DNA from 3 places in the Caenimonas terrae genome. Region 2 is predicted to be linked to each of the others. Evidence: predicted binding sites of a transcription regulator. Region 2 holds the regulator's gene; each other region holds the start of a gene.
The links. Region 2 encodes sigma-54, which starts transcription at its own class of promoters, with help from an activator protein. Its sites were predicted from a motif close to TGGCANGNAANCTGCTTT; they were not measured.
Positions count from the first base shown of each region.

Region 1: a site for sigma-54 is predicted at 5,594-5,611, ahead of ACFPOE_RS03665 (ammonium transporter). Genes of this name have one in related genera too.
Region 3: a site for sigma-54 is predicted at 6,216-6,233, ahead of glnA (type I glutamate--ammonia ligase). Genes of this name have one in related genera too.

Region 1 is NZ_JBHSMF010000002.1:739,759-747,454, reverse strand. It holds gene otnI (2-oxo-tetronate isomerase) at 1-219, opposite strand, end outside; gene denD (D-erythronate dehydrogenase) at 232-1,242, opposite strand; gene ACFPOE_RS03685 (chromate resistance protein ChrB domain-containing protein) at 1,314-1,835, opposite strand; gene ACFPOE_RS03680 (IlvD/Edd family dehydratase) at 1,935-3,677, opposite strand; gene metW (methionine biosynthesis protein MetW) at 3,717-4,301, opposite strand; gene metX (homoserine O-succinyltransferase MetX) at 4,298-5,401, opposite strand; gene ACFPOE_RS03665 (ammonium transporter) at 5,683-6,885, shown strand; partial or broken gene ACFPOE_RS03660 (RNA recognition motif domain-containing protein) at 7,106-7,507, shown strand.
Region 2 is NZ_JBHSMF010000002.1:475,096-482,791, forward strand. It holds gene ACFPOE_RS02330 (THUMP domain-containing class I SAM-dependent RNA methyltransferase) at 1-1,210, opposite strand, end outside; gene ACFPOE_RS02335 (RNA polymerase factor sigma-54) at 1,230-2,798, opposite strand; gene lptB (LPS export ABC transporter ATP-binding protein) at 2,914-3,696, opposite strand; gene lptA (lipopolysaccharide transport periplasmic protein LptA) at 3,702-4,382, opposite strand; gene ACFPOE_RS02350 (methyl-accepting chemotaxis protein) at 4,420-5,907, opposite strand; gene ACFPOE_RS02355 (type 2 periplasmic-binding domain-containing protein) at 5,933-6,337, opposite strand; gene ACFPOE_RS02360 (hypothetical protein) at 6,346-7,671, opposite strand.
Region 3 is NZ_JBHSMF010000009.1:549,879-557,574, reverse strand. It holds gene ACFPOE_RS16495 (DUF4337 domain-containing protein) at 2-598, shown strand; gene xth (exodeoxyribonuclease III) at 606-1,382, shown strand; gene ntrC (nitrogen regulation protein NR(I)) at 1,486-2,976, opposite strand; gene glnL (nitrogen regulation protein NR(II)) at 3,013-4,083, opposite strand; gene ACFPOE_RS16475 (hypothetical protein) at 4,089-4,586, opposite strand; gene glnA (type I glutamate--ammonia ligase) at 4,748-6,166, opposite strand; gene ACFPOE_RS16465 (competence/damage-inducible protein A) at 6,375-7,196, opposite strand; gene ACFPOE_RS16460 (EI24 domain-containing protein) at 7,174-7,696, opposite strand, start outside.

The DNA.
Region 1 (7,696 bases), 260 kb from region 2:
CAGGCCGCGCTCGCCGCCTTCCCAGTTGCCAGGCGCGGTGTTGAACAGCACCTGCTGCAGGCCGTTGGCCTTCAGGCGCGCCGCGATCTCGCGCGGCTCCCAGGCATAGGGGAACAGGTATTCGACGCCTTCGAAGCCATCCTTCGCGGCGGCCTCGAAGCGGTCCAGGAAGTCCAGCTCCGGATAGAGCATCGACAGGTTGGCGGCGAACCGTGGCATGGCCTTTTTCCTTCAGCGCACGGGCAGCTTGACGGCGCCCGGGTTCTCCCGGATGTAGTCCCGCACCACGCTCTCGAAGTCCTTGTCCGGCAGCAGCCCGAGCTTGCTGGCACGCACGGAGGCGACGTTGCCCGGCCAGGTGTTGACCAGCTTCAGGATCGCAGGGTCCGGCGTCCAGTCCAGCAAGGCGGTGGCGGCCTTGCCGCCGACCCGCTCGAGCGCGTCCGCCATGTCGCCCACAGTGGTGCGCAGGGAGGGCAGGTTCATGCCGGTGAGCGGTCCCCATTGTTCCTGCGTGGCCTCGGCCGCGCGGATGATGCCCTCGACCGTCCTCGCGGGAGATGCCAGCGCCACCAGGGTCTCGCGCGGCACCGGGCAGGCGCCCTTGAGCCCTGCGAGCGGTTCGCGGATCATCCCGCTGAGGAAGCCCGAGGCGGCGCCGTTGGGCTGGCCCGGCCGCACGCTCACCGTCATCAGGCGCACGCTGCGCCCGCGGATGAAGCCCTTGCGGGTGTAGTCCGCGACCAGTTGCTCGCTGATGTACTTCTGGATGCCATAGCTGCTTTGCGGCGTCGGCAGCGTGTCGTCCTCGATCAGCTCCGGCAGCGCTGTGCCGGGCGCGTTGCCGAACACCGCCAGCGAACTGGCGAACACGAAGGTCGGCTTGCTGCCCAGGGCGCGGCTGGCTTCGAGCAAGGCCCGCGTGGTGTCCAGGTTGCTGCGCATGCCGAGGTCGAAATCGGCCTCGCATTCGCCGCTCACGGCGGCTGCCAGGTGGAACACCAGGTCGGTGCCGGCTGCCGGCAGCTTGCGGCCCTGCGCCAGCTCCAGCAAGTCGCCCTGGACGAGCGCCACGCGCGGGTCGGCCGCCAGGTCGGGAGGCGCAGGCACCCGATCGGTCAGGGTCAGCCGCTCGATCCGCCGCGCCGGTTCGCCGGCCAGCGACAGAGCGCCTTGTTTCAGGAGGGTGCGCGCCAGCCGCGCGCCAAGGAAGCCGCAGCCGCCGGTGATCAGGATATTCATGGGCCTTCGTCTTTCAGCAAGAGAAACAAGCGCAAAGGATAACGCCGGTCGCCGCCCTCCGGCCTCAGGCCTCAGGCCGGGCCCGCCGGCCGCGGCGAGGCAGGGTTCCAGCCGTGGCTGTCGCCCTGCGACCATTTGCACCAGGCGTAAAGGGCGTCATACATCGGAAGCGCGGCAGCGAGCATCGCGTGGTCGTCGTCATGCAGCCGCGACAGGCCCAGCGACAGTGCCAACAGGCCGGCCGACTGGGGCGCCAGCTCCAGGCGCGCGGTATCGGCGCCGCGGACGATGGTTGCCAGCGTGGCAAGGCCCGGATCGTGCAGCCCGAACGCCTGCTTCAACGCATCGAAGCTGCACAGCTCGCCTTCGTGCGTGATCGGCGCGCCAGGAATGTCGTAGGCGACGGCGTCCAGCCGGGCGGCTTCGGCCATGACCTTGTCGGTCGGGACGTAGATGAATTGCGCCTGCGGGTCGATGAAGCGCAGCACCAGCCAGGGACAGGCGATGCGGTCGATCTTGGGCCGCTCCCGGGTGATCCAGCGCGACGGGCGGCGGAACTGCTCGAGGGAAAAGGAATGGGAATGGGAATGCATTGCGGTGTCCATGGATCGCTCCAGCTGCGTTGCCAGCGCTTGGACGGGACACCGTCTTGGGATGCCGGGAGGCTGGAATCCCGACGCCGCAATCCTACATCAGCCGCGCTTTTCCGGCACGCTTTCGCCGGTGGGCAGGCCGCGCAGGAAGTCGAAATCGCAGCCCTGGTCGGCCTGCGTCACAGCCGTCAGGAACAGCTTGCGGTAGCCCCGCGTCGCCGGGTCGGTCGCCCCGGCCGGCGCGGCGGCCGCGCGGGCCGCGAGTTCCTGCGGACTGACCAGCAGGGACAGGGTTCGGGAGGCGACGCTCAGCCGGATCCGGTCGCCGCTGCGCACCAGCCCGAGCGGGCCGCCCTTGGCCGTCTCCGGCGTCACGTGCACGACGATCGTGCCGCCGGCGGTGCCGCTGATCCGCCCGTCCGAGATCCGCACCATGTCCTTGACGCCCAGCCGCCCGAGCTTCTTGGGGATCGGGATGTAGCCGGCCTCGGGCATGCCGGGCGCGCCGACCGGGCCGATGCCCTTGAGCACCAGGATGTCGTCGGCCGCCACGTCCAGCGCTTCGTCGTCGATGCGTTGAGCCAGGTCCTGCATGTTCTCGAACACCACGGCGCGCCCTTCGTGCTCCATCAGCGCCGCGGTGGCGGCGGACTGCTTGATGATGGCGCCGCCCGGAGCGATGTTGCCGCGCAGCACGGCGATGCCGCCCTCGCGGTAGATCGGCCTGGCCATCGGCCGGACCACGTCCTGCGCGAAACCCTGGCCGGCAGCGTCGATCTCCTCGCCCAGCGTGCGCCCGGTGACGGTCAGAGCGTCCAGGTGCAGCAGCGGCCGCAGCTCGCGCAGCACCGTGACCAGGCCGCCTGCATGGTGGAAATCCTCCATGTAGTAGCGACCCGAGGGCTTGAGGTCGACCAGCACCGGCGTGTCGCGGCTCATCGCGTCGAGCCGCTCCAGGTCGATGGCGATGCCCAGCCGGCCGGCGATCGCCGTGAGGTGGATGATGGCGTTGGTCGATCCGCCGATCGCCAGCAGCACGCGCAGCGCGTTCTCGATCGACCTGCCGGTGAGGATGCGGTCCGGCGTCAGGCGCTGCTCGATCATCTTCATGGCCTGGGCGCCGCTGCGCTCGGCGATGCGGATCCGGTCGGCGGTGACGGCAGGCGGCGAAGCGGCGCCGGGCAGCGACATGCCGAGCGCTTCGGCGATGCAGGCCATCGTGCTGGCGGTGCCCATCACCGAGCAGGTGCCGACGCTGGCCACCAGCTGGTTGTTCACTGCGGCGATCTCCTGCGCGTCGATCTGGTCGCCCCGAAAGCTGGCCCAGAAGCGCCGGCAGTCGGTGCAGGCGCCGACCCGCTCGCCCTTGTTGGAGCCGGTCAGCATCGAGCCGGTCACCAGCTGGATCGCCGGGACGTTGGCCGAGATCGCCCCCATCAGCTCCGCCGGCACCGTCTTGTCGCAGCCGCCGATCAGCACCACCGCGTCCATCGGCTGGGCGAGCACCATCTCCTCGACGTCCATCGCCATCAGGTTGCGCAGGTACATGCTGGTCGGGTAGGCGAAGCTCTCGTGGATCGAGATGGTCGGAAAGTCGATCGGGATGCCGCCGGCCAGCATCACGCCGCGCTTGACCGCCTCGATCAGCTGCGGCGCATTGCCATGGCAGGGGTTGAAGCCGCTGCCGGTGTTGACGATGCCCACCACCTTGCGCTGCAGCGCGTCGTCGGTGTAGCCCGCGCCCTTGATGAAGGCCTTGCGCAGGAACAGCGAGAACTCGATGTCGCCGTAGTTGGTCAGGCCCTTATTCAGGCCGCCGCGTTCGTCGGTGGGATTCGTCATGCCCGCAATGGTAGTGCCGCGGGCGCGGTGCGTTCGCGCCTAGCCGCGCTCGAACTTGAACACCGCCGTGCCGGCCCTGGCGTTGGGCAGCAGGCGGACTTCGCGCCCCTCCTGCAGGCCGAAGGCGTCCAGGATGGTCAGCCGGTTCTTGGTGGCGAGCACCTCGAAGTCCTTGAAGGTGCCGACCCGGATGTTCGGCGTGTCATACCACTGGTAGGGCAGGCGCTTGGTCACCGGCATGCGGCCGCGGGCGATCGAGAGCCGGTTGGGCCAGTGCGCGAAATTGGGGAAGGCGACGATGCCGACCCGGCCCACGCGCGCCGTTTCCACCAGCATGGTTTCGGCATTGCGCAGATGCTGCAGCGTGTCGATCTGCAGCACCACGTCGAACGAGCTGTCGTCGAACATCGCCAGCCCCTCGTCGAGGTTCAGCTGGATCACGTTGACTCCGCGCTTGACGCAGGCCAGCACGTTGGCGTCGGCGATCTCGATGCCGTAGCCGTGGCAGCCGCGCTCGCGCTGCAGGTAATCGAGCAGGGCGCCGTCGCCGCAGCCCAGGTCCAGAACACGGGAGCCGTGCGGCACCAGGCGGGCGATCGATTCCATGGTCAGGCGGTCGCTCATCGCACAGCCTCCGCGGCGATCCGCTCGAAGTAGGAGCGCACGGTGCCGAGATAGCGCGGGTCTTCCAGCAGGAAGGCGTCGTGGCCGTGCGGCGCGTCGATCTCCGCGTAGCTGACGTCGCGGCGGTTGTCCAGCAGCGCCTTGACCAGTTCGCGGCTGCGGCGCGGCGCGAACCGCCAGTCGGTGGTGAAGCTCACCAGCAGGAAGCGGGCGCTGGCCCGGGCGAGGGCCCTGGCCAGGCTGCCGTCGTAGTCGAGCGCGGGGTCGAAGTAATCCAGCGCGCGGGTGATCAGCAGATAGGTGTTGGCGTCGAAATACTCGCTGAACTTGTCGCCCTGGTAGCGCAGGTAGCTCTCGATCTGGAACTCGATCTCCTGCGTGCTGTACTTCGGCGCGATGCCGTCCCGCAGCTGCCGGCCGAACTTCTCGTTCATCACGTCGTCGGACAGGTAGGTGATGTGGCCGATCATGCGGGCGATGCGCAGGCCGCGCTTGGGCACCACGCCGTGCTCGTAGAAGTGGCCGCCGTGGAAGTCCGGGTCGGTGACGATGGCGCGGCGCGCCACTTCGTTGAAGGCGATGTTTTCGGCCGTGAGGTTCGGCGCGCTGGCGATCACCACCCCGTGGCGGACCCGCTGCGGATACTGCAGCGTCCACGACAGCGCCTGCATGCCGCCCAGGCTGCCGCCCATCACGGCGGCGAGCGTCCCGATGCCGAGTCCGTCCAGCAGGCGGGCCTGGGCGTCGACCCAGTCCTCCACCGTCATCACCGGGAAGTCGGCGCCGTAGACCTTGCCTGTGTCCGGGTTCACGTGCATCGGCCCTGTCGAGCCGAAGCAGGACCCCAGGTTGTTGACGCCGATCACGAAGAAGCGGTCGGTGTCCACCGGCTTTCCGGGCCCGATCATCGTGTCCCACCAGCCCTGGGAATCGGGCTTGCCGGCGTAGACGCCGGCCACATGGTGCGAGGCGTTCAGCGCATGGCAGACCAGGACGGCATTGCTCCTGTCTGCATTGAGCGTGCCGTAGGTTTCGTAGGCCAGCGCGTAGTCGCGGATCGACGCACCGCTGCGCAGTGCGAGCGGGCGGCTGAACGACATGGACTGGGGCGAAACGATCATGGCAAAACAAAACCCGGCATCGCTAAGGAAACGAGGCCGGGTTCGGGCTGTCGGTCTTTAGCTGAATTTATTGAGCGCCCGCAAGCTGGAGCAAATCGGCGCTGCGGAAAGTATAAGCCAGCGTTTGCGAAGGGCAGCCCTGACGGGTGGTCTGCGGCGGCCGCACGCTTCTGGCGCAAATTTTGCTTGGTTATGGTGCGAGAGGCGCATCGAGCCCTCTCACGCACCAATAACACTCACATTTCATCGCAGAGGTTCTCATGGAAGCACTAAAACAGGGCGTCGACGCCCTGTTCATCCTGCTGGGCGGCGTCATGGTGCTCGCCATGCACGCCGGCTTTGCCTTTCTCGAACTGGGGACGGTCCGCCAGAAGAACCAGGTCAACGCCCTGGTCAAGATCCTCGTGGACTTTTCCGTCTCCACTGTCATGTACTTCCTGGTGGGATACACGGTCGCCTACGGAACCAGCTTCTTTGTCGGCGCCGAACAGCTGGCGGCGCGCAATGGCTACGAGCTGGTGCGGTTCTTCTTCCTGCTGACGTTCGCAGCAGCCATCCCCGCGATCATTTCGGGCGGCATCGCCGAGCGGGCACGGTTCGGTCCGCAACTGATGGCCACCGCCGTCATCGTGGGGCTGGTCTATCCGCTGTTCGAAGGCGTGGTCTGGAACCACCACTTCGGCATCCAGGACTGGATCAGGCGGGCGACCGGCGAGGAGTTTCACGATTTCGCCGGTTCGGTGGTGGTCCACGCCATGGGCGGCTGGCTGGCGCTGCCGGCGGTGGTGTTGCTCGGTGCCCGGCGCAATCGGTACCGCAAGGACGGCGCGGTCTCGGCCCACCCGCCGTCGAACATCCCCTTCCTGGCGCTGGGCGCCTGGATACTGACGGTGGGCTGGTTCGGTTTCAACGTGATGAGTGCCCAGACCATCGACAAGATCTCCGGGCTGGTGGCGGTGAATTCGCTGATGGCCATGGTGGGCGGCACGCTGGCGGCGCTGGCGCTCGGGCGCAACGACCCTGGCTTCGTGCACAACGGCCCGCTGGCAGGGCTGGTCGCGATCTGCGCCGGTTCTGACCTGATGCATCCGCTGGGGGCGCTGGTGGTTGGAGGCGTCGCCGGCGCGGTGTTCGTCGTCATGTTCACGCTGACCCAGAACCGGTGGAAGATCGACGACGTCCTGGGCGTCTGGCCGCTGCACGGCCTGTGCGGCGCCTGGGGCGGGATCGCCGCCGGCATTTTCGGCAGCAAGTTGCTGGGCGGCCTGGGCGGCGTCAACATCTGGGCCCAGGTCATCGGCACCGCCATGGGCGTCGGCTGGGCCCTGCTGGGCGGCGTCGTCGTCTACGGCCTGATCAAGTCGGTCACCGGATTGCGGCTGACGCAGGAGGAGGAATACGAGGGCGCGGACATCTCGATTCACCGCATCGGGTCGACGCCGGACCGCGAAGTGAACTGGTGAAGCGGGCAAACGAGCAACGCCGCAATGGGGTCTCTGCGTTTTTTTACCAAAGTCTCAGGATTTAGCCCATAATGGCCCGGTGCCGTGGTCCTAGACCCGGCGCAAGGTCTGCGGTGAATGGTCAGTTTCGCGTCTTCGAAGTGAAGTTTTTCGGTTTGTGATTGCGTGTCGGACTCCCCATCGCTTCGTGCGTATTTTTTTTAGATGATGGAGTCCAACGATGGGCAACAAACTTTACGTGGGGAACCTTCCCTACTCTTACCGTGACAGCGACATGGAACAGGCTTTCAGCCAGTACGGTACCGTGTCCAGCGCCAAGGTCATGATGGAACGTGACACCGGCCGCTCCAAGGGTTTCGGCTTTGTCGAAATGTCCAACGATGCCGAGGCGCAAGCCGCAATCGCTGGCATGAACGGCCAGCAAATCGGCGGCCGCGGTCTCGTGGTCAACGAAGCCCGTCCGATGGAAGCTCGCGCTCCTCGTAGCGGCGGCTTCGGCGGCGGCGGTGGTGGCGGCGGCTACGGTGGTGGCGGCGGCGGTGGCGGTTACGGCGGCGGTGGTGGCGGCGGTGGCCGTTCCGGCGGCGGCGGCGGCTACGGCGGCGGCGGCGGTGGCCGCAGCAGCTACTAAGACCTTCCTGTCAGCAGGAAGCAACAAAGGGACCTTCGGGTCCCTTTTTCATTGGCAAATCGCCTCTTTTCCACGCTTGAGCGCGACCGTTGCACTTGCCTCAGATCCAGACACCTGCGCCATAATGGAATTGCGTGAAGGCATTCTTCACGCAGGATTGCGGTGATCAGGTCACTTTCG
Region 2 (7,696 bases):
GCGCCGATCCCTTGACCATGTCGAACTTGAACAGCCGGCACTCGATCGGGCCGTTCCACATCGGCACCCGCCGGCTTTCCTTCAGCCGCATCTTCGACGGCAGCTTGAGGTCGGGCGTCAGCACCCAGGCGGTCCAGCCGATGTAGTTCTTCTTCCAGTGCGCCGCCAGCTGGGCGAAGAACTCGCCGCCGTCCTCGGTCTGCGCAGTCTCCCGGGCGCCGAAGCGGGCCACGTCCTCGCTGGGCTCGCCGGCCACGCCGGCCACCGCGATCCGCTCGCCGTACGGCGGGTTGAGCAGCATCACGCCCGGCGTCTCGGTCGGCGGCATGCGCTGCAGCGCGTCGCCGCCGCGGAACTGCACGATCTCGCCGACGCCGGCGCGCTCGGCGTTGCGCTGCGCGAAGTCCACCATCCGGTGGGCGACGTCGCTGCCGAAGATGCCGGGGTTGGCCACCACCCGCGCGGCCTCCGCCTGCTGCTTGAGCCCGGCCCACACGTGCGGCTGGTGCGGCAGCAGCTTCTCGAAGCCGAAGCGGCGAAAGCTCCCGGCGGCGATGTTGCAGGCGATCTGCGCCGCCTCGATGGCGATGGTGCCGCTGCCGCAGCACGGGTCGTACAGCGGGGTGTCCGCCTTCCAGCCGCTGGCCGCGATCATCGCCGCCGCCAGCGTTTCCTTCAGCGGCGCCTCGCCCTTGTCCTCGCGCCAGCCGCGCTTGAACAGCGGCTCGCCCGAGGTGTCGATGTACAGCGTGGCGCTGTCGGTGGTCAGGTGCGCGTAGATGCGCACGTCAGGCCAGGTGGTGTCCACGCTGGGCCGCTCGCCGCCCTTGTTGCGGAAGCGGTCGGCCACCGCGTCCTTGATCTTCAGCGCCGCGAAGTTCAGGCTCTTGAGCGGGCTGTGCTGCGAGGTCACCTCGATCTTGAAGGTCTGCTTGGTGGTGAACCAGATCTCCCAGGCCACCGCACCGGCCGCCGCATACAGGTCGTTCTCGCTGCGGTACATGGTGTGCGACAGCTGCACCAGCACACGCTGGGCCAGCCGGCTGTGCAGGTTCAGCTGCAGCGCCTCGCGCCAGGAGGCACGCAGCTCGACGCCGCCGCGCCCGACCAGCAGATCGTCGCCCTTGAGGCCGGTGATGCGGTGCACCTCGTCGGCCAGGAAACCCTCGACGCCGGCGGCGCAGGGCAGGAACAGTTGCAGCTGGTTCACGGGAGCTTTCTCGGCATGGCTAGAGCGCCTTGCGCAGGTTCGCGGGGGCGATCCGCAGGGCCTCGCGGTATTTTGCGACCGTGCGGCGGGCGCACTCGATCCCCTGCTCCTTGAGCATGTCGGAGATCTGGCTGTCGGACAGCGGCTTCTTGAGGTTTTCCGAGGCGACGAACTGCCTGATCAGCGCCCGCACCGCGGTGCTCGACGCATTGCCGCCGGTTTCGGTGCCCAGCGCCGAGCCGAAGAAATACTTCAGCTCGAAGGTGCCGTAGGGCGTGGCCATGTACTTGGCGGTGGTGACGCGGCTGATGGTCGATTCGTGCAGCCCGAGTTCGTCGGCGATCTCGCGCAGCACCAGCGGCCGCATCGCCAGCTCGCCGTGCACGAAGAAGCTCTTTTGCCGCTCGACGATCGCATTGGAGACCCGCAGGATGGTGTCGAAGCGCTGCTGGATGTTCTTGATGAACCAGCGCGCCTCCTGCAGCCGCTGCTGCAGCGCCTGGTGGCCCTCGCCCTTGTGCGACTTCAGCGCCCCGGCATAGATGTCGTGCACCCGCAGCCGCGGCATCACCTCGGGGTTGAGCATGACCCGAAACTTGGGCTGGCCGTTGCGGGCGATCCGCGTGACCAGCACGTCGGGCACGACGATGTTGCGCTCGACGTCGACGAACCGGCGGCCGGGCTTGGGCTCCAGGCGCGTGATCAGGCCGATCGCGGCCTTGATCCGCGCCTCGCTCTCGCCGCACAGCTGCGCCAGCCGCTTGACGTCGCGCCGGGCCAGCAGGTCGATCGGCTGCCGGCAGATCGCCAGCGCCGCGTGGCAGGGATCGTCGGGGCCGGCGCCGGCGCCGGCCAGTGCCTTCAATTGCAGCGACAGGCATTCCGACAGGTTGCGCGCACCCACGCCCACCGGCTCCAGATGCTGCAGCAAGTTCATTGCCACGGTGAAGCGATGCACCAGTTCTTCCACCTGCTCGAGGTCGTCGCCGGCCAGGCCGCGGGCCAGCTCCTCGAAGCTGTCCTCCAGGTAGCCGTCGTCGTTGAGCGATTCGATCAGGAAGCGCAGGGCGGCGCTGTCTTCGGGTGACAGCCGCAGCGACAGCGCCTGCCGGTGCAGGTGGCTTTGCAGCGACTCCTGGCCGCGGGCCAGGTCGGTCGCGTCCATCTGGTCGTCGCCGCTGAGGTTGTTGCGGCTGGCCGGCGCCTCGCCGCCCCATTCGCCGTCGTCGGGCACCACCTCGTTGCTGCCGTCGCCATCCCAGTCGGGCGTGTCCGATTCGCTGGTGGCGGCGGGTTCGCTCTCGCTGGTGGCCGACGCGCTGTCCGGCGCCGGGCTGGACGGACTGAACTCGGCCGCGCCCTCGGTGTCGATGTCGTCGTCGCGCGCCGGCGCGTCCGCCTTGTCGAGCCCGAACTCCTCGCGCGGCGCCTCCTCCAGCGTCAATTCGAGGAAGGGGTTGTCGTCCAGCATCTGCTCGACTTCCTGCGACAGTTCGAGGGTCGACAGCTGCAGCAGGCGGATCGATTGCTGCAGCTGCGGCGTGAGCGCCAGGTGCTGTGAAACGCGAAGCGAAAGACCCTGCTTCATGGGGAAACAGCCATTCAGCAAACCTAAGGCGTGGGCGCCGCCGGGCTGCCCCAAGGCGCGAGGGCCCCCCCGGGGGGCAGCGCAGTACGCGAAGTGACAAGCGTGGGGGCCATCACTACATCCGGAAATGTTCGCCGAGGTACACCCGCCGGACATCGGCGTTGTTGACGATCTCCGAGGGCGTGCCCTGCGCCAGCACCGTGCCGTCGCTGATGATGTAGGCGTGGTCGCAGATGCCCAGGGTCTCGCGCACGTTGTGGTCGGTGATCAGCACGCCGATGCCGCGCGACTTGAGGTAGCCGATGATGCGCTGGATCTCGATGACGGCGATCGGGTCGATGCCGGCAAAGGGCTCGTCCAGCAGGATGAAGCGCGGCTGCGTGGCCAGCGCGCGGGCGATCTCGACCCGGCGCCGCTCGCCGCCGGACAGCGCCAGCGCCGGCGAATCGCGCAGGTGGTCCACCCGCAGCTCCTGCAGCAGCAAGGTCAGGCGCCGCTCCACCTCGGCGCGGGCCAGCGGCTTGCCCTGCGGGTCGCGCTGCAGCTCCAGCACGGCGCGCACGTTTTCCTGGACGTTGAGCTTGCGGAAGATCGACGCTTCCTGCGGCAGGTAGGACAGGCCCAGGCGCGAGCGGCGGTGGATCGGCATGTGTTCCACCGAGTTGCCGTCGATCGAGATCTCGCCGGCATCGGCGCGCACCAGGCCGACGATCATGTAGAAGGAGGTGGTCTTGCCCGCGCCGTTGGGCCCGAGCAGGCCGACCACCTCGCCCTTTTCCACCGCCAGCGACACGTCCTTGACGACGTGGCGGCTGCCGTAGGATTTCTGCAGGTGGCGCGCCTCCAGCCGGCTGGCGCTGGCCGAAGCCATGCTGGCCAGCTCCGGTGCCACGGCCATGTCGGTCACTTCTTTTCCCCGCCGATCGTCATGCTCTGGCGCAACTGCACCGGCGGTGCCGGCGTGGGCGCCGGCGCCGAGGCCGAAGGCCGCGGCGAGAGCACCGCGCGGATCCGGCCGCCCGGCAGGCCTGGGGCGGCGCTGGGGCTGCCCGGCCCGCCGTCCACCGTGAAGACGTCGCGGCCGTTGTCGTAGGTGATCAGGCTGCCGGTCATTTCGTCGGCCACGGCCGCGCCGCGCAGGCGCCGCAGTTCGGCGCGCTTGATGAACTTGACGCGGTCGGCCTTGCCGTCGTATTCGATCGTATCGGCCTCGCCCTCGATGAATTCGTCCACGCCGTCGCGCTTCTGCTTGTAATAGGCCAGCTTGCCGGGCGCCGCGCTCACCACGCCGTACTGGTAGCCCTCGGGGTCCTGCCGCACGTCCACCTTGCCGCCGCGGATCAGGATGGTGCCCTTGGTGATCACCACGTTGCCGTTGAAGACGCTGGTCTGGTTGACGTCGTCATAGCGCAGGGAGTCCGCTTCGACGTTCATCGGCTTGTTCTGGTCGGCCTTTTCCGCCAGGGCGGGGGCGGAGGCGACCAGGGTGCCGAGCACACCGGCCAGCAGGGGGGCAAGAAGTTGGTTCATAGAGGGCACGAATCTTGCTGGCATTGTACCGGGCGGAGCCCGTCCGGCCGCCATGGAGGCCATCTCCGGATGCCGGGCGCCGCGGGGGCCCTCAGCCGGCGCCGAAGCGGAACGTTCCCACGACGTCGACCAGGCGCGAGGCCTGCTCGCTCATCGCGTCGGCCGTGAAGCTGGCCTCTTCGACCAGGACCGCATTCTTGTGCGTCACGGCGTTGAGCGTGGACACCGCGTGGTTGACCTGCTCGATCCCGCTGTTCTGCTGGTCGCTGGTGGCAGCGATCTCGCCCACGATGTCGGTGATGTCGCGCACGCTCAGCACGATCTGCTCCATGGTCTGCCCGGCCAGGGCCACCAGGGCACTGCCGGCGCCGATCTGGTCGACCGAATTGCCGATCAGCACCTTGATCTCCTGGGCCGCCGCCGCGCTGCGCTGCGCCAGGCTGCGCACTTCGGCCGCGACCACGGCGAAGCCGCGCCCGGATTCGCCGGCCCGCGCCGCCTCGACGGCGGCGTTCAGCGCCAGGATGTTGGTCTGGAAGGCGATGCCGTTGATGATGCCGATGATGTCCACGATGTTGCTGGACGAGGCGCTGATCGAGTTCATCTTGTCGATCACCTGGGCCACCACCTCGCCGCCCTTGACCGCGACGTCGGAGGCCGATTTCACCAGCACGTTGGCGCGCTGGGCATTGCCCGAATTGCGCTGCACGGCGGCGGTCAGTTCGTCCATCGAGGCGGCGGTCTGCTCCAGCGAGCCGGCCTGCTCGATGGTGCGGGTGGAGAGCTCCTGGTTGCCGGTGGACAGCTTGCTGGACGCCACCGAGATCAGCTCCGAGCTCTCGCGCACGCGGGTCACGATGGCGATCAGCGAATCGTTCATCTCGCGCAGCGCGCCCTGCAGCTCGCCGATGCCGTCGGAGCGCTGGCTGGGCGCCACGATGGGCGACAGGTCGCCGGACGCGACGCGCTTGGCCGTGCGCACCGCCCATGCGATCGGGACGATGATCCGGTTGACGATCTGGCGCACCATGAATCCAAGCAGCAGCAGCGTCAGGCCGGCGATCCCGGCCAGGATCTTGTTGCGGGTGCGCGTGGCCTGGTCGTCGTCGGCCACCAGCTTGGACAGCTGCTGCTCCCCCTCGTCGGCCAGCCGCTTGAGCGCGACGTCGACGTTGTTGATGTCGCCCTTGATCGACAGCAGCGCCGCCAGCGAATTGTTGGCGGCCAGCGCGGCGCCGATGCGGTCCATGCCTTCGACCGCCGCCTGCAGCGTCGGCGTCGGCGCGGTGCGCTGGATCTGCTGCGCCCCGGCGTGGGCCTGCTGCAGCGCCGCCAGCGCCGGCGCCCCGACCTTGCCGGTATCCACCGCATCCGTCACGCCGTTGAGGAACTCACGGTAACTGGAGATCGCCTGGTTGGCGGTGCGGTAGCGGCCCAGCGCGGCGTTCACCCGTTGCGGCAGGTCGCTGACCGACGTCAGCTGGAACAGCAGCAGCAGCACCAGCGGCGTGACGGCCAGGATGAACTGCACGTACATCCGGTGCTTGATCTGCAGGCGGGCAAATGCGTTGAGCCACATGGTTGGTCTGACGGTGGATGCGCGCTCAGTATTTGACGATGACCTTCAGGTCTTTGGGAGCGCTGGACACGTAGCCGACCGCGCCGGGCGTGGACTTCACCGTGGCGATGACTTCCGCGTCGCTGGACTTGACCGCGGGCGCGTTCAGGCCGTCGCGGAAGCCCTTCTTGATCCAGATGCCGTTGTACTTGGCGCCATCGAGCTTGAGCACCTTTTCCAGGAAGTCCTTTTGCTGGGCCGAGTTGTCCAGCGGCACCAGCTTGACGCCGTCGGCGATCTGCTTGTCGCCGATGTAGATGTCGCGGATGTCGTCGGCCGTCAGCGCCAGCGACGGGTTGGCGATGACGTAGAGGTCGGCGGCCAGCGCCGGCAGCGCGGTGGTGCCGGCCAGCACCAGCCAGGCGAGGAGGGCAATGCGCTTGTGGTTCATGGCGCCTCCTAGAAACGGACCGCCAGCTGCAGGCGCGTTTCGTTCGCCCTCAGCGTGGACGCATCCCGTTGCTGCTGCCGCGTCTGGTTCAGCTCCATCTTGATCGCGGTGCTCGGGTTCAGGTCGTAGCGCAGGCCCAGCGTGCTGCGGGAATAGGAGCGGCCGCTGTCCTGGCTGGCGAAATAGTTGTCGGCCTGGTCCAGCGCCGCTTTCTCCAGCCGCGCATAGGGCGTCCACTTCCCGGCCAGCGTGTAGCCCAGCTGGCCGAAGCCCGCCCAGCTGGCGTGGGTGCCGCTGCCGCCGCTGAGGTCCCGGTTGCGGAACCGGTAGTACTCCGCGATGACTTCCCAGTCGGCGTGCTCGTACACCGCGTAAGCCCCGGTCATGTTGACCTTGGTGTTGTTCACCACCGCGTTCTGGCCGTCGTACTGCGCCACCTGCTGGGTGAACCCGTGCAGGCCCAGCGTCAGGCCGTCGAGCCTGCCGCCGAAGGAATAGCGCAGGTTGCCGCCCACCATCTTGTTGCCGTTGTCGTCCCTGAACGCGTTGAAGTCGAGCACCCCGTCGACCACCCGGTTGCCGTTGGCCAGGTAGCCGTCGTAGCCGACGCGGCCGGCGCCCGCCTTGACGCCGCCGGAGACCAGCAGGCCGACGGCGTGGGCCGGCAGGATGCCGCCACGGTCCTCGAACTCGATGAAGCGGGGCCGGGTCGCGGCGGTCTGGATCTGCTGGCCGTGGTGGAAAGCGGTGTTCCAGTAACCGTAGGGCGTGTGGAAGCGTCCCGCCCACACGGTGGCCGCATCGCTGAAGGTGTAGCCGAACTGCAGCCGCTCCAGGTCGGTGGCGACGTTGGCGCTGTCGGGGCCGTATTCGAACACCAGTTCGACGATCGACTTCACCCGGTCGCCGATCTCCGGCGTGATGTACAGGTCGAAGTTGCCGAGGGCGAAGCCGCTGCGGCGTCCGTCGAGCGCCTGCGAGGACCGGACATAGCCGACGTCGGCGAAGCCGTGCAGCGGCACGCCGAGGTCGCGCGACTTGGCCGAGCTCTCGGACACCTTGACCAGCGTCTGCTCCAGCCGGTCGATCCGCTCGGACTGCGCCGCCGTCACGCTGGCCGGATCGGCGGCCGCTGCGGACGGTGCCGCCTTCTCGACCTGGTTCAGCCGGGCCGACAGCTGCTCGATCAGGGCCAGGCTTTGTGCCAGCTTCCTTTCGAGTTGTTCGATCCGCTGGAGCTCATCGGCCGCCGACGCCGGCGTGGCCAGCGGCAGCGCAACTGCCAGGGTCAGGAGTTGCAGCGTCAGGCGCGAAGCCCGCTTGGACGGTGACATTCGGATCTCCGGGCCCACGTGGTGG
Region 3 (7,696 bases), on a different contig from region 2:
GATGTCGGAAGCAGGCTTTCACGTGCACGGACCCCATGAGCACGAACTGGAGCACGCCACCCAGGGTGCGCACGAGGGCGCGCACGGCGCCGGCGGCGGGATGATCAACCAGATCGCGATGTCCACCGCCATCATCGCGACCGTCGGCGCCATCTTCGGCTACATGGGCGGCGCGACCCAGGCCAACGCCAGCCTGTTCAAGAACAACGCGGCGATCAAGAAGACCGAGGCGTCCAACCAGTGGAACTACTTCCAGTCCAAGAGCACCAAGCAGTCGCTGGCCGAGGTCTCGCGCGACCTGTCGCCGGAGGACAAGAAGGGCGTCTACCAGGCCAAGATCGACCGCTACGAAAAGGAAAAGAACGAGATCAAGACCGTGGCCGAGGGCTACGAGAAGCAATCGCTGGACTGGGACAAGCGCAGCGACGAGCAGATGCACCAGCATCACCGCTGGGCGCAGGCCACCACGGTGCTGCAGGTGTCGATCGCGCTGGCGGCCATCGCGCTGCTCACGCGCAAGAAGTGGCTGGAATACGGCATGTTCGCGATGGCCGGCGCCGGCGTGGTGGTCGGCGTGCTGGCGGCGCTGCACATCTGAGGGGCCGATGAAGATCACGACCTGGAACGTCAACTCGCTGACGGCGCGGCTGCAGCACGTGCAGGACTGGCTGGCGGCCAATCCGGTCGACGTGCTGTGCCTGCAGGAACTCAAGCTGACCGACGACAAGTTCCCGCTGGACGTGCTGCGCGGCATCGGCTACGGCCACTGCGCCGTGTTCGGCCAGAAGACCTACAACGGCGTGGCGATCATGAGCCGCACGCCGCTGCGCGACGTGGTGAAGAACATCACCGGCTTCGAGGACGACCATTCGCGCGTGATCGCCGCCACGCTGGACACGCCGGACGGCGCGCTGCGCCTGGTCAACGGCTACTTCGTCAACGGCCAGGCGCCGGGGACGGAGAAGTTCGACTACAAGATGAACTGGCTGCGGGGCCTGCAGGCCTACCTGCGCGACGAAGTCGCCAGCCACCCCCGACTGGTGCTGCTGGGCGACTTCAACATCGCGCCGGAAGACCGCGATTCCTTCGACCCGGTGGGCCTGGCGGAAACCATCCACCACACGACCCAGGAACGCGACCACTTCAGGCAGTTGCTGGCGCTGGGCCTGGTGGACAGCTTCCGGCTGTTCGAGCAGCCGGAGAAGAGCTTCAGCTGGTGGGACTACCGCATGCTGGGCTACCAGAAGAACCGCGGCCTGCGCATCGACCACATCCTGGTGACCGAGCCGCTGCGCGCCGCCGTCAAGGCCTGCACCATCGACCGGGTTCCGCGCAAGTGGAAGCAGCCCAGCGACCATGCGCCGGTGACTGTGGAAATCTGAAATCGGGACCGGGGGCAAGGACGCAGAAAAATACCTGAAGGATTTCCTTCTGCGGCTGCTGCGCTTCTTCTGCGCCTTCTGCGTCCGGCCATCCGTTCCCGCCCTATTCCAGCCCCAGCTCCTGGATCTTGCGGGTGATGGTGTTGCGGCCGATGCCCAGCTTCTGCGCCGCCTCGATCCGGCGGCCGCGGGTGTTGGACAGCGCGGTGAGGATCAGCCTGGATTCGAAGCGCCTGGTCAGCTCTTCCCACACGTCGTGCCGGCCGCTGGCCAACAGTTCCAGCGCTTCGGCTTCCAGCCCTGCTTCCCACGCCTGCGGGCCGGACGCGCGCACGGGCAGCGCAGCAACGCCGGCTGGCGGTTCGGCCGAGCCCGCTTCCACGCCCTTGGGTTCGCCCGCTGGCACGGCGCTGCGCGCGGCTTCCGCCGGGTGCGGCGCTACCTCTGGCGGCAGGTCCTTGGGCTCGATCAACTGCGCCGGCGCCATCACGGTCAGCCAGTGGCAGATGTTCTCCAGCTGGCGCACGTTGCCCGGGAAGGCGAACTGCGTGAGGTAGGCCAGCGACGCATCCGAGATCCGCTTGGGCTCCACCCCCAGCTGCTTGGCGCTGACGCCCAGGAAATGGCGCGTCAGCATCGGGATGTCTTCCAGCCGCTCGCGCAGGGCCGGCAGCCGCAGGCGGATGACGTTCAGGCGGTGGAACAGGTCTTCGCGGAAGGCGCCGTCCTTGACGCGCTGTTCCAGGTCCTGGTGGGTCGCGGCGATCACGCGCACGTTGGCCTTGACCGAGTTGTGGCCGCCCACCCGGTAGAAGTGGCCGTCCGACAGCACGCGCAGCAGCCGCGTCTGCAGGTCGAAGGGCATGTCGCCGATCTCGTCCAGGAACAGCGTGCCGCCCTCGGCCTGCTCGAAGCGTCCGCGCCGCATCGTCTGCGCGCCGGTGAAGGCGCCGCGCTCGTGGCCGAACAACTCGCTTTCGAGCAGGTCCTTGGGAATCGCCGCGGTGTTGATCGCAACGAAGGGGCCGCTGGCGCGCGGGGAATGCTTGTGCAGGGCGCGCGCGACCAGCTCCTTGCCCGAGCCCGATTCGCCGGTGATCATCACCGTCACGTTGCTTTGCGACAGGCGGCCGATGGCGCGGAACACGTCCTGCATCGCCGGCGCCTGCCCGAGCATCTCGGGCGCCGCGGCCATCCGCTCTTCGGCCACTTCCTCGCGCTGGCTCTCCTCCACCGCGCGGCGGATCAGCTCCACCGCCTTGGGCAGGTCGAAGGGCTTGGGCAGGTATTCGAAGGCGCCGCCCTGGAAGGCGGAGACCGCGCTGTCCAGGTCGGAGAACGCCGTCATGATGATCACCGGCAGGCCGGGATGTTTCTCCTTGACCTTGGTCAGCAGGTCCAGGCCCGAGCCGCCGGGCATTCGGATGTCGCTGACCAGGATCTGCGGGCCTTCGTCGTCGGCCGCGTCGTCCAGCGCGGCCAGGACTTCGCGCGGGTTGGTGAAGCTGCGGGTGGGAAGGTCTTCGCGCAACAGCGCCTTCTCCAGCACGAAGCGGATGGATTGGTCATCGTCAACGATCCAGATCGGCTTCATGTATTTTTTCAACCTCAGGTCAATCGACTACGAACATCAGGGCAACGGAATCAGGATCTTGAAATCCGTCCGGCCGGGAACGCTGTCGCACTCGATCAGGCCATGATGCTGCTGCACGAAGGTTTGCGCCAGCGTCAATCCCAGCCCCGACCCGCCTTCCCTTCCTGATACCAGGGGATAGAAGATGCGGTCCCTGATCGAGTCCGGCACGCCGGGCCCGTTGTCGATGACATGCAATTCCAGTGCCAGTCGGTAGCGCTGCTTGCCGAAAGTGACCTGCCTGGCGATGCGCGTGCGAAAAACCAGCTGCGCATCGCCTGCCGCGATGCGGTCCGCAAGCGCCTGGCAGGCGTTGTGCGCGACGTTCAACACGGCCTGGATCAGCTGCTCGCGGTCGCCGCGGAATTCGGGAATCGAGGTGTCGTACTCGCGTACGACCCGCAGGCCGCGGGGGAACTCCGCCAGGATCAGCGAGCGGACCCGCTCCAGCACCTCGTGGATGTTGACGTCGCCGACGACATGCGGGCGCCGGTGCGGCGCCAGCAGGCGGTCCACCAGCGTCTGCAGCCGGTCTGCCTCGTGGATGATGACCTGCGTGTACTCGATCAGGTCGCGCGAATCGACCTCCATCTGCAGCAACTGCGCCGCCCCGCGGATGCCGCCGAGCGGGTTCTTGATCTCGTGCGCGAGGTTGCGGATCAGTTCCTTGTTGGCCTGCGCCTGGTCGATCAGGCGCTCTTCCCGGTCCTGCTTGGCCTGGGACTCCAGCGGCAGCAGCTCCACCACGATCTCGCCGGCCTGGTCGGTCTGCGCCACGATCACATGGACCGGAATCGGATCGTGCGCCGGCCGGTTGAGGAACGCGTCATAGCGCAGGGCGGCGAACTCGTTGCCGGCGGCGCCTTCGAGCGCGTTCTGCAGGATGTGCGGCTCGGTGAAGCAATGCGCGAAGGCCGAACCTTCGATGGTGCGGCGCGAGGTGCCAAGCGCGTCCTCGAGGGCGGCGTTGGCGAACAGGACGGTGCCGTCGGATCGGACCACGGCCACCAGCGTGGCCAGGAGATCGAAGGACTGGAAGCGGGCGTGCGGGGGAAGAGGCTTGCTCAAGCAGCCTATTTTGACGCAGGAACCCGATCGAGCTCGCGCTTGATGCCGGCGATGTCGTTCTGGTTGCGGGCGATGCTGGCTTTCAGTTCGGCCACGCGGTCCAGGTACTTCTGGTAGTTGCGGCCTTCGGAACCCTGCTTGTCCGGCTCGCCGTTGTTGAATTCCTTGAGCAGCTCGGCCTGGCGCACCTCGGCCTTCTTCAGCTCGGATTCCAGGATCTGGCGGGCGTCGGAATCGCGGGCCTTCTGGTCTGCGGACTCGACCCGGGTGCCGGCCGACGCCAGCTTGGTGGACGCATTGCTGGCGCTGCCACTGGGTGCGCCCTGCACGCGCGTGCCTTCGACGACGGTGATGTAACCGCCTTCGACCAGCTTGCAGTTCTTGGACTTGGCTTCGGCGGCGTCATTGGTGTAGGCGTTGCCGCAGCGGAAGATCCGCGCCTGCGCGTGGCTGTTCGCAGCGAACACCAGGGCAGCGAGGGGAATGAGGTAGGCGTATTTCATGGGAACTGGTTCTCCTCGCATCGGGATGCAGGGACGGCCTTGCAGTATCGCGCTTTTCCTTCAAAAGTCCAATTAAGCCATTGATTCAAAAAGGAAAAGGACGGCCGGGGCCGTCCTTTTCGTGCCACAGACTGTGGGAAATCACAGTCCGGGAAGCCGCCTTACAGCGAGTAGTACATGTCGAATTCCACGGGGTGGGTGGCCATGCGGAAACGCGTCACTTCCGACATCTTCAGCTCGATGTAGGCATCGATCATGGTGTCGGTGAACACGCCGCCCTTGGTCAGGAAGCTGCGGCCCTTGTCCAGGTAGTCCAGCGCCTGGTCCAGGCTGTGGCAGACGGTCGGCACCTTCGCGTCCTCTTCCGGCGGCAGGTGGTACAGGTCCTTGGTGGCCGCTTCGCCCGGGTGGATCTTGTTTTCCACGCCGTCCAGGCCGGCCATCATCAGCGCCGCGAAGCCCATGTAGGGGTTCATCAGCGGATCCGGGAAGCGCGCCTCGATCCGGCGGCCCTTGGGGTTGGCCACGTACGGGATGCGGATCGACGCCGACCGGTTCTTCGCCGAGTAGGCCAGCTTGACCGGCGCCTCGAAGCCCGGGACCAGCCGCTTGTAGCTGTTGGTGCCGGGGTTGGTGATGGCGTTGAGCGCGCGGGCGTGCTTGATGATGCCGCCGATGTAGTACAGCGCGAAGTCCGACAGGCCGGCGTAGCCGTCGCCGGCGAACAGGTTCTTGCCGTCTTTCCAGATCGACTGGTGCACGTGCATGCCGGAGCCGTTGTCGCCGACCAGGGGCTTGGGCATGAAGGTGGCCGTCTTGCCGTACGCATTGGCGACGTTGTGGACCACGTACTTCAGGAGCTGGGTCCAGTCGGCGCGCTGCACCAGCGTGCTGAACTTGGTGCCGATCTCGTTCTGGCCGGCGCCGCCCACCTCATGGTGGAACACTTCCACCGGGATGCCGAGCGACTCCAGGATCAGCGACATCTCGGCGCGCATGTCCTGCATGCTGTCCACCGGGGGCACCGGGAAGTAGCCGCCCTTGACCGTGGGACGGTGGCCCTTGTTGCCGCCTTCGAGCTTCTTGCCGCTGTTCCACGGCGCTTCGTATTCGTCGATCTTGTAGAACGTGCCCGACATGTCGGTGTTCCAGCGCACGTCGTCGAAGATGAAGAACTCGGGCTCGGGGCCGAAGTAGGCCGTGTCGCCCAGGCCCGAGGACTTCAGGTACGCCTCGGCGCGCTGGGCGATCGAACGCGGGTCGCGGTCATAGGCCTTGCCGTCGCCCGGCTCGAGCACGTCGCATGTCAGCAGCAGCGTGGTTTCCTCGAAGAAGGGGTCGATGTTGGCGGTGTTCGGATCGGGCATGAGCAGCATGTCCGACGCCTCGATGCCCTTCCAGCCGGCGATCGACGAGCCGTCGAACGCGTGGCCCGCGCTGAACTTGTCATCGTCGAAATGCGACACCGGCACGGTGACGTGTTGCTCCTTGCCGCGGGTGTCGGTGAAGCGGAAGTCGACAAACTTGACTTCGTTCTCCTTCACCATCTTCATCACGTCGGCGACGGTCTTGGCTGCCATCAGGTTCTCCTGGTTGGATGGTTGTTGAATCAATTGAACGGAAACGTTGAATGCAGTTTTTGTGCCAAAGCTGGTGCATGGCCGAAGCCGGCAAAGCTGGCGATTGTCGCCGAGATTTTGGCCTTTCCTGCGGTGGCGCGGCCCCGGCATGATGAGGCACGCCCCGGCTTAGTGCCTGGAGCCTTTGCACCTGAATGGTGCGCTGTCGTTATCGCACCAATTCGGGGCCCAGCTTGGCGCCGATCTGGCGCAGGCCGGCCAGCAGGTCCAGGTAGGCGGGCTCGACCGCCGCCGGCTCGCCCTTGACGCCCAGGTCGATGTGGCGGCCGTACTGCGGATGGTCGACGCTGGGCAGGCTGAACACCTTGACCCCGGGGTGCGCCTGCTCGATGTCCTGCATCAGGGGCGTCAGCGTCGCTTCCATCGAACCGAACACGATGACCGATTTCTCGAGGTAGGCCTGCTGGCGAAAGAGATGCGGATAGGTGTGGTCCAGCACCCACTCCATCATCGGCCAGGCCATCACCGGAAAGCCGGGGACGAAATGGACGTGCCCGACGCTGAAGCCCGGGATCTTGTTGTACGGATTCGGGATGATCCCTGCGCCCCGGGGGAACACGCCCATGTTCAGGCGGTGGATGTTGTCGGGCCGGTCCGGCTCGTAGGGGATGCCCTGCTCCTTCGCCATGTCCTGCATCCGCTCGCGGATCAGCGCTTCGGCCTGCGGATGCAGTTCGATATCCACGCCCAGCGCCCGCCCGGCGCACTGGCGCGTGTGGTCATCGGGCGTGGCGCCGATGCCGCCGCAGGAAAACACGACGTCGCCCGAGGCGAACGCCCGCTTGAGCGTCGCGGTGATGCGGTCGGGCGAATCGCCGACATATTCGGCCCATTCCAGCTGCAGGCCGCGCACGGCCAGCAGTTCGATCAGCTTGGGCATGTGCTTGTCGGCGCGCTTGCCCGACAGGATCTCGTCGCCGACGATGACGAGGCCGAAGGCAGGGCGCTCAGGGAGAGGGGATGTGGCCATCCCCCGATGCTACCGGGAGCGGCGCGGCCGTGGCGGCGGCCTGCTCGGCGCGCAACTGCTCCAGCGCCGCCAGGCAGTAGTGGGCGAACCAGAGCGACGAAAACGCGAAGACCAGCGTGTAGATCCAGATCGCCACGGGCACCAGCAGCACGAAGGCCGCGGCGAACAAAGCCCCGGAGGCCCACACCAGGCTCGGCGCGGCGCCGAGATAGCCGGTGACCACTCCCATCCCGAGCAGCCACATCCGGTGGCGCCGGAACACCGCGCGCCGCTCCTGCGTGCTGGCGTGCGCGGCCAGCGCATCGAAGGCCATCACGCGGTAAGTCAGCCAGCCCCAGATCAGCGGCGGCAGCAGCAGGATCAACGGCGGCACCAGCCACAGCGGAAGCGAAATCACCAATGCCACCAGCGCCAAGAACGCGGAGCCGAGCGACCACAGCGCGCTGGCCAGCAGCGAGCCGCCCTTCTTGCGCTCCAGCCGCGGGAAGCGGCGCTCGGCC